3 regions of the Lelliottia sp. CFBP8978 genome follow, and region 2 is predicted to be linked to each of the others. Evidence: predicted binding sites of a transcription regulator. Region 2 holds the regulator's gene; each other region holds the start of a gene.
The links. Region 2 encodes PhoB, which activates phosphate uptake and scavenging genes when phosphate is short. Its sites were predicted from a motif close to CTGTCATAAAACTGNCNNAT; they were not measured.
Positions count from the first base shown of each region.

Region 1: a site for PhoB is predicted at 2,375-2,394, ahead of pstS (phosphate ABC transporter substrate-binding protein PstS). Genes of this name have one in related genera too.
Region 3: a site for PhoB is predicted at 2,755-2,774, ahead of uvrB (excinuclease ABC subunit UvrB). Genes of this name have one in related genera too.

Region 1 is NZ_CM188253.1:4,476,051-4,480,301, forward strand. It holds gene glmU (bifunctional UDP-N-acetylglucosamine diphosphorylase/glucosamine-1-phosphate N-acetyltransferase GlmU) at 1-108, shown strand, start outside; gene glmS (glutamine--fructose-6-phosphate transaminase (isomerizing)) at 332-2,161, shown strand; gene pstS (phosphate ABC transporter substrate-binding protein PstS) at 2,482-3,522, shown strand; gene pstC (phosphate ABC transporter permease PstC) at 3,600-4,251, shown strand, end outside.
Region 2 is NZ_CM188253.1:1,003,403-1,007,653, reverse strand. It holds gene phoR (phosphate regulon sensor histidine kinase PhoR) at 343-1,638, opposite strand; gene phoB (phosphate response regulator transcription factor PhoB) at 1,660-2,349, opposite strand; gene sbcD (exonuclease subunit SbcD) at 2,654-3,859, shown strand; gene sbcC (exonuclease subunit SbcC) at 3,856-4,251, shown strand, end outside.
Region 3 is NZ_CM188253.1:1,402,682-1,406,932, reverse strand. It holds gene yvcK (uridine diphosphate-N-acetylglucosamine-binding protein YvcK) at 1-403, shown strand, start outside; gene uvrB (excinuclease ABC subunit UvrB) at 487-2,502, opposite strand; gene SOM82_RS06540 (ABC transporter ATP-binding protein) at 3,255-3,977, shown strand; gene bioD (dethiobiotin synthase) at 3,940-4,251, opposite strand, start outside.

The DNA.
Region 1 (4,251 bases), 1.0 Mb from region 2:
GCCGCCGGAACGACCGTGACGCGCGATGTGGCGGACAATGAGCTGGTGCTCAGCCGCGTACCGCAGGTTCACAAGCAAGGCTGGCGGCGTCCGGTGAAGAAGAAGTAAGTATTTCATCCCTCGCCCTTTTGGGAGAGGGACAGAGTGAGGGGATAACATAATCCCCCGCTCAAAGGCAGTACCTATAACAATATCCCCACTCTCTACAAGGCTCGGGGCGCCCGAAAAGGGCTTAGCCCGTCGAATTTTGCGCGGTAAAAGCGTGAAAACGAAGGGAAAATACAGATCAGCGACAACGCATGGCATAACGCCATAATCAGGAAATCTAACTATGTGTGGAATTGTTGGCGCAGTTGCGCAGCGTGATATTGCTGAAATCCTTCTCGAAGGACTACGTCGTCTGGAATACCGTGGCTACGACTCTGCCGGCCTGGCAGTGGTTGATGCAGAAGGGCATATGACCCGTCTGCGCCGTCTCGGTAAAGTGCAAATGCTCGCGCAAGCGGCGGAAGAAACGCCACTCCACGGCGGGACCGGTATTGCGCACACCCGCTGGGCGACGCATGGCGAACCCTCGGAAGGGAACGCACACCCGCATGTGTCTGAACACATCGTGGTCGTGCATAACGGCATTATCGAAAACCACGAACCGCTGCGCGAAGAGCTGAAAGCGCGTGGCTACACTTTTGTTTCTGAAACCGACACCGAAGTTATCGCGCATCTGGTTCACTGGGAACTGGCACAGGGCGGTACGCTGCGTGAAGCGGTGCTGCGCGCTATTCCACAGCTGCGTGGCGCATACGGTACGGTGATCATGGATTCCCGCGATCCGAGCACGCTGCTGGCAGCGCGTTCCGGTAGCCCGATGGTTATCGGTATGGGGATGGGCGAGAACTTTATCGCTTCCGATCAGCTGGCGCTGCTGCCGGTGACTCGTCGCTTTATCTTCCTGGAAGAGGGTGACATCGCAGAAGTGACACGTCGTAGCGTAACGGTATTCGATAAATCTGGCGCGCAAGTTAAGCGTCAGGAGATTGAGTCCAGTCTGCAATACGATGCGGGCGACAAAGGCGCGTATCGTCACTACATGCAGAAAGAGATTTACGAGCAGCCGAACGCGATCAAGAACACCCTGACCGGGCGTATCAGCCACGGCGAGGTGGATCTCAGCGAGCTGGGCGCTAACGCCAACGAAATGCTGGCCAACGTCGAGCATATTCAGATTGTGGCCTGCGGGACCTCTTACAACTCGGGGATGGTGTCGCGCTACTGGTTTGAAGCGCTGGCGGGCGTACCGTGCGATGTCGAAATCGCCTCGGAATTCCGCTATCGCAAATCCGCTGTGCGCCGCAACAGCCTGATGATCACGCTGTCTCAGTCCGGTGAAACAGCAGATACGCTGGCTGCGCTGCGTCTGTCTAAAGAGCTGGGCTACCTTGGCTCGCTGGCGATTTGTAATGTGCCGGGCTCTTCACTGGTGCGCGAATCCGATCTGGCGTTGATGACCAACGCCGGAACCGAAATCGGCGTGGCATCGACCAAAGCATTCACGACTCAGCTGACTGTGCTGTTGATGCTGGTGGCGAAACTGGCGCGTCTGAAAGGGCAAGATGCCTCTGTTGAGCATGATATCGTGCATGGTCTGCAGGCATTGCCGAGCCGCATCGAGCAGATGTTGTCGCAGGATAAGCGCATTGAAGCTCTGGCTGAAGATTTCTCGGATAAACACCACGCGCTGTTCCTTGGCCGCGGCGATCAGTACCCTATCGCGCTGGAAGGCGCGCTGAAGCTGAAAGAGATCTCGTATATTCATGCGGAAGCGTACGCTGCAGGTGAGCTGAAACACGGCCCACTGGCGTTGATTGATGCGGATATGCCGGTCATTGTGGTTGCACCGAACAACGAACTGCTGGAAAAACTGAAATCGAACATCGAAGAAGTGCGCGCCCGTGGCGGCCAGCTGTATGTCTTCGCCGATCAGGATGCCGGTTTCACCAGCAACGACAACATGCATATCATTGAGATGCCGCATGTAGAAGAAGTGATTGCCCCAATCTTCTATACCGTTCCGCTGCAGCTTTTGGCTTATCACGTCGCGCTGATCAAAGGCACCGACGTTGACCAGCCGCGTAACCTGGCGAAGTCTGTTACCGTCGAATAATCCCTTCAGGCTCCACCTTCGGGTGGAGCTTTTTTAACCCTTCCCGGCAGTTTTTTAATCAACTCACGCATTTTTATTTATGACAATCTGTCATCTTCAGCTACTTTTTTCAGTGTCACAGAAAGAAAATTTTTCTGAAAAGATATTGTCATAATTGAAGATAAGTCGCTGATTTTTAATTGTAATTTATCGAATCTTTAAGCTAAATTTCCCGTGTCATAAAACTGTCATAATTCGTACATTTATCTGTCACCTGTTTGTCCTATTTTGCTCATCGTAGCCACTCAAACAATGATTTACGAAATCTTGCAGGAGACATTATGAAAGTTATGCGTACCACTGTCGCAACTGTTGTCGCCGCGACCTTATCTCTGAGCGCTTTCTCTGTATTCGCAGAAGCAAGCCTGACTGGCGCTGGTGCAACCTTCCCTGCGCCGGTGTATGCCAAATGGGCTGATACTTACCAGAAAGAAACCGGTAACAAGGTTAACTATCAGGGTATCGGCTCCTCCGGTGGCGTTAAACAAATTACTGCAAATACCGTCGATTTCGGCGCATCAGACGCTCCGCTGTCTGATGACAAACTGGCTCAGGAAGGTCTGTTCCAGTTCCCGACCGTGATCGGTGGTGTTGTGCTGGCCGTGAATATCCCTGGTCTGAAATCTGGCGAACTGGTGCTGGATGGCAAAACGCTGGGCGATATCTATCTCGGCAAAATCAAAAAATGGGATGACGAAGCCATCACCAAACTGAACCCGGGTGTCAAACTGCCTTCGCAGAACATCGCTGTGGTTCGTCGCGCTGACGGCTCCGGCACCTCCTTCGTCTTCACCAGCTACCTGGCAAAAGTGAACGAAGAGTGGAAATCGAAAGTCGGTTCTGGCTCTACCGTGAACTGGCCGACCGGTCTGGGCGGTAAAGGTAACGACGGTATCGCCGCGTTCGTACAGCGTCTGCCTGGCTCAATCGGTTACGTAGAATATGCTTACGCTAAGCAGAACAATCTCGCGTACACAAAACTGATTTCTGCCGATGGCAAGCCAGTTAGCCCGACTGAAGAAAACTTTGCCAACGCTGCCAAAGGCGCAGACTGGAGCAAAACCTTCGCTCAGGACCTGACTAACCAGAAAGGCGACGATGCATGGCCAATTACGTCCACCACTTTCATCCTGGTCCACAAAGATCAGAAGAAACCAGAGCAAGGCGCTGAAGTGCTGAAGTTCTTCGACTGGGCGTACAAAAACGGTGGCAAACAGGCTAATGACCTGGACTACGCCAGCCTGCCGGACAGCGTCGTTGAGCAGATTCGTGCCGCATGGAAGACCAACGTCAAGGACAGCAGCGGTAAAGCGCTGTACTAACAAGATATTTTTGACGAAGATGGCGGGTGATTTCATCCGCCCTTATTCGTAAAACGTATTTAACAGAAGAGTGATTTATGGCTGCAACCAAGCCTGCTATTAGCCCTCCGGGTAAACATGGTGACAAGATTTTCAGCGCGCTGGTCAGACTGGCAGCGCTGATTGTGCTATTGCTGCTCGGCGGCATTATCGTGTCCCTGATTTTCTCCTCCTGGCCGAGCATCCAGAAATTCGGTTTTGCTTTCCTGTGGACCAAAGAGTGGGATGCGCCAAACGATATCTACGGTGCGCTGGTGCCAATTTACGGCACGCTGGTGACTTCGTTTATCGCGCTGCTGATTGCTGTCCCGGTCAGCTTTGGTATCGCACTGTTCCTGACGGAACTGGCGCCTGGCTGGTTAAGACGCCCGCTGGGTATTGCGATTGAACTGCTGGCAGCCATTCCCAGTATCGTATACGGCATGTGGGGCCTGTTTATCTTTGCTCCGCTGTTTGCAACCTACTTCCAGGAACCGGTGGGCAATGTCCTCTCCAATATTCCGTTTGTCGGCGCGCTGTTCTCTGGTCCGGCGTTCGGGATTGGTATTCTGGCTGCGGGCGTGATCCTCGCCATCATGATTATTCCGTACATTGCGGCGGTCATGCGCGATGTCTTCGAACAAACCCCGGTGATGATGAAAGAGTCGGCCTACGGGATCGGCTGCACCACCTGGGAGGTGATCTGGCGTA
Region 2 (4,251 bases):
ACAGCGGAAAATTGACTCAATTTCAGCGGGATATGCTCCCGTCCTGGCGTGGCGAAGAATAGTTTTTCGATTTACCACGCAAATACAGTCGGTATGACAGTATATGGGGCGCAATTTAAACGCTTATAACGTTTAAAGGCAAGGAGGGATCTTAAAACCAGAACAATATGCCAGCATGAAAATTCAGACCAGAACAATCCTCTAAGTATAAGAAAAACTCATGGCTAATCATGCGAACAAAAAAGCAACAACCGTATAAAATTCACCCGCGTTTCGCTTGACTGCAAAGCAAACAGGCCAGCAAAGGCTGGCCTGTGGAAAGTTAAACTGACACCGTCGCTATCAGAGACTTTTTTTGGCAATTAATCGTTGCGGGATAACAAAACTGAAACGCGTGCCCTGACCCGGCGTACTTTGAATATCGAGACGACTTTCGTGATGATGAACGGCATGCTTCACAATCGCCAGCCCCAGACCGCTACCGCCCGTCTGGCGTGAACGGGCTTTATCTACGCGATAAAATCGTTCTGTCAGACGAGGAATGTGTTCAGGGCCAATGCCCGGCCCGTTATCCTCGACGCTAAATTCCGCTCCCGTCGGAACGGCCTGCCAGCGCACCACGATGTGCGTCCCTTCCGGCGTATGGTTAACGGCGTTGTAGACCAGGTTTGAGATCGCGCTGCGCAGTTCATCTTCGCTGCCAAGCACTTTCAGGCCATTGTCCACCTCGAACGTGAATTCATGCTTTTTATGGCTCAACGTCTGAGCTTCACGCTCAACGACCCGTAGCATCATCGGCACGTCAATGGTTTCATTCAGGGCCAGCGTCGGCGCGGCCTCAATTTTCGACAGGGTAAGCAACTGCTTCACCAGCCCTTCCATGCGATGGGTCTGCTCGCGCATGGTATGCAACGCTTTATCACGCGGCGCGCCTTCCAGCGTCTGCTCCTGCATCATCTCCAGATACCCCTGAAGCACGGTCAGCGGGGTACGCAACTCATGGCTGACATTGGCAAAGAAGTTCCGTCTTGCCCCTTCAAGCTGGTGCATTTGGGTAACGTCCCGCGCCACCATCAGCCACTGCTTATCGCTGTAAGGCATGACGCGGATCTCAAGATGACGGCTATTGTTCAGTATCAGATTATGGGGGCGAGTAAAGTCACGCTTTTTCAAATAATGCGTGAATTCAGGGTAACGCAGAAGGTTAAGGATATTTTGCCCGTTGTCGTCCGGCCAGCGAAGCCCAAGCAGCTGTTGTGCCAGTCCATTACACCAGAAAATGGTCCCTTCTTCGGTGGTCAGAATCACCGCATCCGGCAGTGATTCCGCCCCGCTACGAAAGCGTTTAATCAGGCTTCCAAGCTCACGACGGCGCTTTTTATTACGCATCTGCATCTGATGCAAGCCGTACAGCAACGGCTCCCAGCTGCCGCTTCCGGGCGGCGGTGTCATACTGCGATCAACCCACAGCCACCAGGAAAGACGCAGTAAATTCCAGAAATGCCAGATCAGTAGCCCGGTCACTGCCGCCAGTAAAAACCACGGCAGATAACCAAAAACAGCCCCCAAAATGAAGGCCGGGATACAGCTTAAAATCAGTTCAAAAACGAGCCTTTTCCATGACAGACGTTCCAGCACGCGTCACACTCCTGTCATTGTTCAGAAACGGGTCGAAAAACGATAACCCGTGCCGCGAACCGTTTGCACCATGCGATCGTGGCCGCTGTGTTCCAGCGCTTTGCGCAAGCGGCGAATATGCACATCTACCGTCCGGTCTTCGACATAGACGTTGGTTCCCCAGACGTTATTCAGCAGCTGCTCGCGGCTGTACACGCGTTCCGGGTGAGTCATAAAGAAGTGCAACAGTTTAAATTCGGTCGGTCCCATATCGAGAGGATTTTCGCCCGTCATCACGCGATGTGACGTCGGGTCAAGGCTCAGGCCCTGCATTTCGATCACCTCTTCCACCGCCATCGGTGAAATACGGCGCATGACGGCTTTAATACGCGCCACCAGTTCTTTCGGTGAGAAAGGCTTGGTGATGTAATCATCTGCCCCCGTTTCCAGACCGCGAACGCGATCCTCTTCTTCACCACGGGCGGTCAACATGACAACCGGGATATCGCGGGTCATCGCCTCACGCTTAATGTGCTTGATAAATTGCAGTCCGGATCCGCCTGGCAACATCCAGTCCAGCAAAATCAAATCGGGCCAGGGTTCGTTCAGTTGATTCACCGCGCTGTCATAATCTTCGGCTTCAACCGGCTGGAAACCATTTTGTTCCAGCACGAAGCACACCATTTCGCGAATCGGAGCTTCATCTTCTACGACCAGAATACGTCTCGCCATACTTTGCCCTGTCTGATTAAGGTATGAGTGGGTAATGCGGCGTCATTATGCGTCAGATTTATGACAGATTTATGAAAAACATTACCACCATCAATGGCAAACTGTTGTTTTATTACAGCAGTTAATTTCTGCCTCTCCACGTCCATACGTCCAAAATCATTCAACTTGTCTCAAAGCGGCAAGTCCCGGGGTAGTGATTGCCGGTCTGAGCCTGAGACTCGAATGAACAGAAGCAGCCAACGCAGAGGCAGCGTGATGGATGAAGTGTATAATCCACTCCATCTTTTTTTGCCATGGAACTGTTATGCGCATACTCCACACCTCGGACTGGCATCTGGGTCAAAACTTTTACAGTAAAAGTCGCGCTGCCGAACACGAAGCGTTTCTGAACTGGCTGCTGGAAACGGCGCAGTCTCAGCAGGTGGATACGATTATCGTTGCCGGAGATATTTTCGATACCGGATCGCCGCCGAGTTATGCGCGAGAACTCTATAACCGCTTCGTGGTCAATTTACAGCAAACCGGCTGCCATCTGGTGATCGTCGCGGGCAACCATGACTCGGTTGCCACGCTCAATGAGTCCCGCGACATTCTTGCCTTTCTGAATACCACTGTAGTGGCAAATGCCGGACATGCACCGCAAATCCTCAAAAAACGCGATGGCACGCCGGGGGCGGTGCTATGCCCCATCCCGTTCCTGCGCCCGCGCGATATCGTCCAGAGCCAGGCTGGCCTGTCAGGCGGCGAAAAGCAGCAGGTCCTGCTGCAGGCCATCACCGACTATTATCACCAACAGTACACGGATGCCTGCGCCCTGCGCGGTGACGCCGCTCTGCCAGTCATCGCTACCGGCCATCTGACCACCGTAGGCGCCAGCAAAAGTGACGCCGTGCGCGATATCTATATTGGTACGCTGGATGCTTTTCCGGCGCAAAATTTCCCGCCTGCCGACTACATCGCCCTCGGCCATATTCACCGCGCGCAAATCATTGGCGGCTGCGAACACATTCGCTACTGCGGCTCACCGATCTCCTTAAGCTTTGATGAGACCGGAAAGGCAAAAAGCGTCCATCTGGTGAGTTTTACCGACGGCAAACTCAGCGCAGTAGAGACGCTGAACGTGCCCGTCACCCAGCCTCTGGCGGTATTAAAAGGGGATCTGGCGAGCCTCTCACAGCAGCTTGAACAGTGGCGTGATGTGCAACAAACGCCTCCTGTCTGGCTGGATATCGAAATCACGACCGATGGCTATCTCCACGATATGCAGCGCAAGATTCAGGCGCTGACGGAAGATCTGCCGGTGGAAGTATTGCTGGTACGCCGCAGCCGGGAACAGCGCGAGAAAATTCTTCTCAGCGCACAACGAGAAACCCTGAGCGAGCTGAAAGTCGAAGAGGTGTTTGAACGCCGGCTGGCGCAAGAGGAGATCGACGACGCTCAACGTACCCGACTCAACGAACTGTTTACCGATACGTTGCACGCGCTCACTCACGAGGAAGAAAACGCATGAAAATTCTCAGCTTGCGTCTCAAAAACCTCAACTCCCTGAAGGGTGAATGGAAAATCGACTTTACCGCTGAACCGTTCGCCAGCAATGGACTCTTTGCCATTACAGGGGCTACTGGCGCGGGGAAAACCACTCTGCTCGATGCGATTTGCCTGGCGCTTTATCACGAGACGCCGCGGCTGGAGAAAGTCTCGCAGGCCCAAAATGACTTAATGACGCGCGACACCGCCGAGTGTCTGGCGGAAGTGGAATTCGAAGTAAAAGGCATCGCTTATCGCGCATTCTGGAGCCAGAATCGCGCGCGGAATCAGCCAGACGGAAATCTACAGGCGCCCCGTGTGGAACTAGCTCGCTGCGAAGATGGCAAGATTCTCGCCGACAAGGTGACCGACAAA
Region 3 (4,251 bases), 400 kb from region 2:
CGTTCCGGCCACCCGCGAAGCGGTTGAAGCCATCAGCGAAGCCGATTTAATTCTGATCGGCCCCGGCAGTTTCTATACCAGTCTGATGCCGCTGCTGCTGGTGAAAGAGCTGGCACAGGCGCTGCGTCGAACGCCGGCTCCGATGGTGTATATCGGCAATCTGGGCCGCGAACTCAGCCCTGCTGCTGCCAGTCTGACCCTTGCGGATAAGCTGGATCTGATGGAGCAGTACGTGGGTAAAAAGATTATCGACGGCGTGGTGGTTGGCCCCCATGTTGACGTCTCGGGGATTGAAGGCCGTATTGTTGTGCAGGAGCCGCTGGAAGCGAGCGATATCAAATATCGTCATGACCGACATTTGCTGCGTTTAGCGCTGGAGAAGGCAATTCAGGCGCTGGGATAGGTGTGTCTGGTGCACTCTGATCCCCTCCCCCTGCCCCACAGAAACATTAAAAATGGCAGCCTTTGACTGCCATTTTGCTTTTCCTAGGATGCCGCAATAAATAGCTCGCGCAGCTTATGCAGCTGATCGCGGAGTTGCGCCGCCTCTTCAAACTCCAGATTCTGGGCATGCTGCATCATCTGCCCTTCCAGCTCGTGGATTTTCTGCTGCAGGGCTTTCGGTGTCAGCAGCACTTCCACCGCGTCGGCCTCAACCGGGTGACGCGCTTTTCCACGGCCTTTGGTTTTCGCCAGACCCTGGCCCAGCGCCAGAATATCCACCACCTTCTTGTTCAGGCCCTGCGGCGTAATGCCGTGTTCTTCGTTGTACTGCTGCTGTTTCTCACGACGACGTTCTGTTTCGCCGATCGCTTTGGCCATCGACGCCGTAATTTTATCGCCGTACAGAATGGCTTTCCCGTTGATGTTACGCGCCGCACGGCCAATGGTCTGAATCAGCGAGCGTTCTGAACGCAGGAAGCCCTCTTTGTCGGCATCCAGAATCGCCACCAGCGAGACTTCCGGCATGTCCAGACCTTCTCGCAACAGGTTAATCCCCACCAGCACGTCAAATTCACCAAGACGCAAATCGCGGATGATCTCCATGCGCTCAACGGTGTCGATATCCGAGTGCAGATAGCGCACGCGCTCACCGTGCTCTTCCAGATATTCGGTCAAGTCTTCTGCCATACGCTTGGTCAGCGTGGTGACCAGCACACGCTCGTTAACCGACGCGCGAGCGCGGATTTCCGACAGCAAATCGTCCACCTGTGTGCCCACCGGACGCACTTCGATAATCGGATCCAGCAGGCCAGTGGGACGCACCACCTGATCGATCACCTCATCGCCGGATTTCTCAAGCTCGTAGTTGCCGGGTGTCGCCGACACATAGATGGTTTGCGGGGCCAGTGCCTCGAACTCCTCGAACTTCATCGGGCGGTTATCGAGCGCCGACGGCAGGCGGAAGCCGTACTCCACCAGCGTCTCTTTGCGCGCACGGTCGCCGCGATACATCCCGCCGATTTGCGGAATGGTGACGTGCGATTCGTCCACCACCAGCAGCCCGTCAGCCGGGAGATAGTCAAACAGCGTCGGTGGCGCCTCGCCGGGCCCACGGCCCGAAAGATAGCGCGAGTAGTTTTCGATACCCGAGCAGTAGCCCAGCTCGTTCATCATCTCAAGATCGAACTGCGTACGCTGGCTCAGGCGCTGTTCTTCAAGCAGTTTGTTGTTAGCCAACAGGACTTTACGCCGGTCGGCCAGCTCCACTTTGATCTCTTCCATCGCCTGAACAATGCGCTCGCGCGGGGTCACGTAGTGCGTTTTCGGGTAGATGGTGAACCGCTGAACCACCGACTCAACGTGTCCGGTTAACGGATCGAACAGCGACAGGCGCTCGACTTCCTCGTCAAACAGCTCAACGCGCAGCGCCAAATCGTCCGACTCAGCCGGGAAGATGTCGATCACTTCACCGCGCACGCGGAAGGTACCGCGCTGGAAAGCCTGGTCGTTACGCGCATATTGCAGTTCCGCCAGTCGACGTAAAATGGCGCGCTGATCGATGATCATCCCGTTGGTCAGGTGCAGCATCATCTTCAGATAGAGATCCGGATCGCCCAGGCCGTAAATGGCGGAAACCGAGGCCACCACGATCACATCCCGACGCTCAAGCAGCGCTTTCGTTGCCGACAGGCGCATCTGCTCGATATGTTCGTTCACCGAGGCGTCTTTCTCGATAAAGGTGTCAGAGCTCGGGACATACGCTTCTGGCTGGTAATAATCGTAGTAGGAGACGAAATACTCGACGGCGTTATCCGGGAAAAACTCTTTCATCTCGCCATACAGCTGCGCCGCCAGCGTTTTGTTAGGAGCAAGCACCATAGTAGGGCGCTGCAAATCTGCAATCACATTGGCAACGGTAAACGTTTTGCCCGAGCCGGTCACACCCAGCAGGGTCTGATGCGCAAGCCCGTCCTCCAGCCCCTCTTTCAGACGTTTAATCGCCTCCGGCTGATCGCCAGATGGACGGAAGGCAGAATTCAGTTTGAACAGTTTACTCATGGGCAACAACCTGGTGACGGAAAAAGCGGCAGGTGTGTAATTTTACTCGCGACGGCCAAATTTGCCAGTAATAAATACTGGATGTAAAACCAGTGGCGTGTACGGATATCTGGATGAACATCCGAATAATAAGTGCGAAACGGGTCAAAATTTTACCTCTGGCACGATAAAACACCGGCGCCTCCCTTTTATCCCCAGAACATTTCCACATTTAACATTTGTCAAGCCATGTAATGATAGTTTTGTGGCGGCAGGTGACACTTTCATGACGGCGATTGCTTTTGTCTAACTATTTAATTAATAGCGGATATTTCTTAAAGCCGCGTTTCGCACCAATTCATGCGCAGGCCGCGTATTCTCTCGCTTACCTTCAGTTTTCTAACTCTAATACACAAGGTTATCCACAGGAATGGTGGATAACTGCTTCCAGCCCATGCAGATAGCCGCTCGGCAAATTCCCGGTTTTTGTCACAGCGCCCGGTTAAAAAAAATTTATCGCTCTTTTTTCACCCTTCTCAGTCCATCAGGTCATAAGAGACTGGTGAGATCTTACTCACATTCTCGCGATTCGCGGCGCTGCACCACTATCCACCCCGATGGGCACTGCGGATGTGCATATGTGCTCCAGCCATGGATGGAAAAGGTGACATTGTCTGAAAAAAACCGCTTATTTAATCAACTTGTCGTATCTGGCAGGGGTTTTGCAGATTCTTTCTGGCGTGTCGCCCATTACGCCTTTTAAGGAGAGAGATATGTTAAGTCTGCGCGCAGTGAATCAGTTTTATGGCAGCCAGCACACCCTGTGGAATGTCGATCTGGATTTACCGCCAGGGATGTGTACGGGTGTTATCGGGCTGCCCGGTATGGGGAAAACGACCCTCATAAACTGCATCACCGGGCAGTTGCCGATCGAGAGCGGCACCATTATCTGGCACGAGGCGGGCGCGCCACCGCGTGATTTGCTCAGCGTCGCGCCGGAGCAGCACCCGATGCCAGGGATAGGCTATGTGTCGCAGGACAGGCGGATTTTCTCGCAGCTTACCGTTGAGGAGAATCTGCACGTGGCGATGAGAGCGAAAGGCACGCCTGATGCAGGCGCAAGCAGTGAGATCTATGATCTGTTTCCGCAGCTTTGGCCGCTGCGCCACTCGCGTGCTAACGGAATGTCTCCCGATGAGCAATACCAGCTGGCGCTGGCCAATGCGCTCATCTGTCGCCCCCGGCTGCTGATTCTGGATGAACCGTTACAGGGCACGGGCCAGACCTTTGCGCACAAACTGGGGCAACTGCTGCAGCGTTTAAACCGGGATCTGGGGATGACCGTGCTGCTGGCGGAGCAACAGCTGTCGTTTATTCGCCGCGTTGCCGATCGGTTTTGCGTTCTCTATCGGGGGCGTAACGTGGCCCAGGGCCACGTTAACGAGCTGGATGACGAGCTTATTGCGCACTGGCTGTCGCTGGAAGCAAGGCATTGAGATCCAGGTATTGCCCGGTTTGGGCGTGTTCAACCCCCTCTTCAAGCCAGGGGATTTCTCCCAGAAACGGCGCAGGAAGGACTCTTTTCAGCGTCGTAAGGTATTCCTGATGGCGCTGACCGGGTGCCACTACGTCGTTGGCGATCCAGCCGGCAAAACGTAAGCCGGAGTGTTTAATCGCCTGCGCGGTGAGCATCGCATGGTTAATGCACCCCAGTCTGACCCCCACCACCAGAATCACCGGCAGTTGCTCGTCGGTCACCCAGTCGGCGAA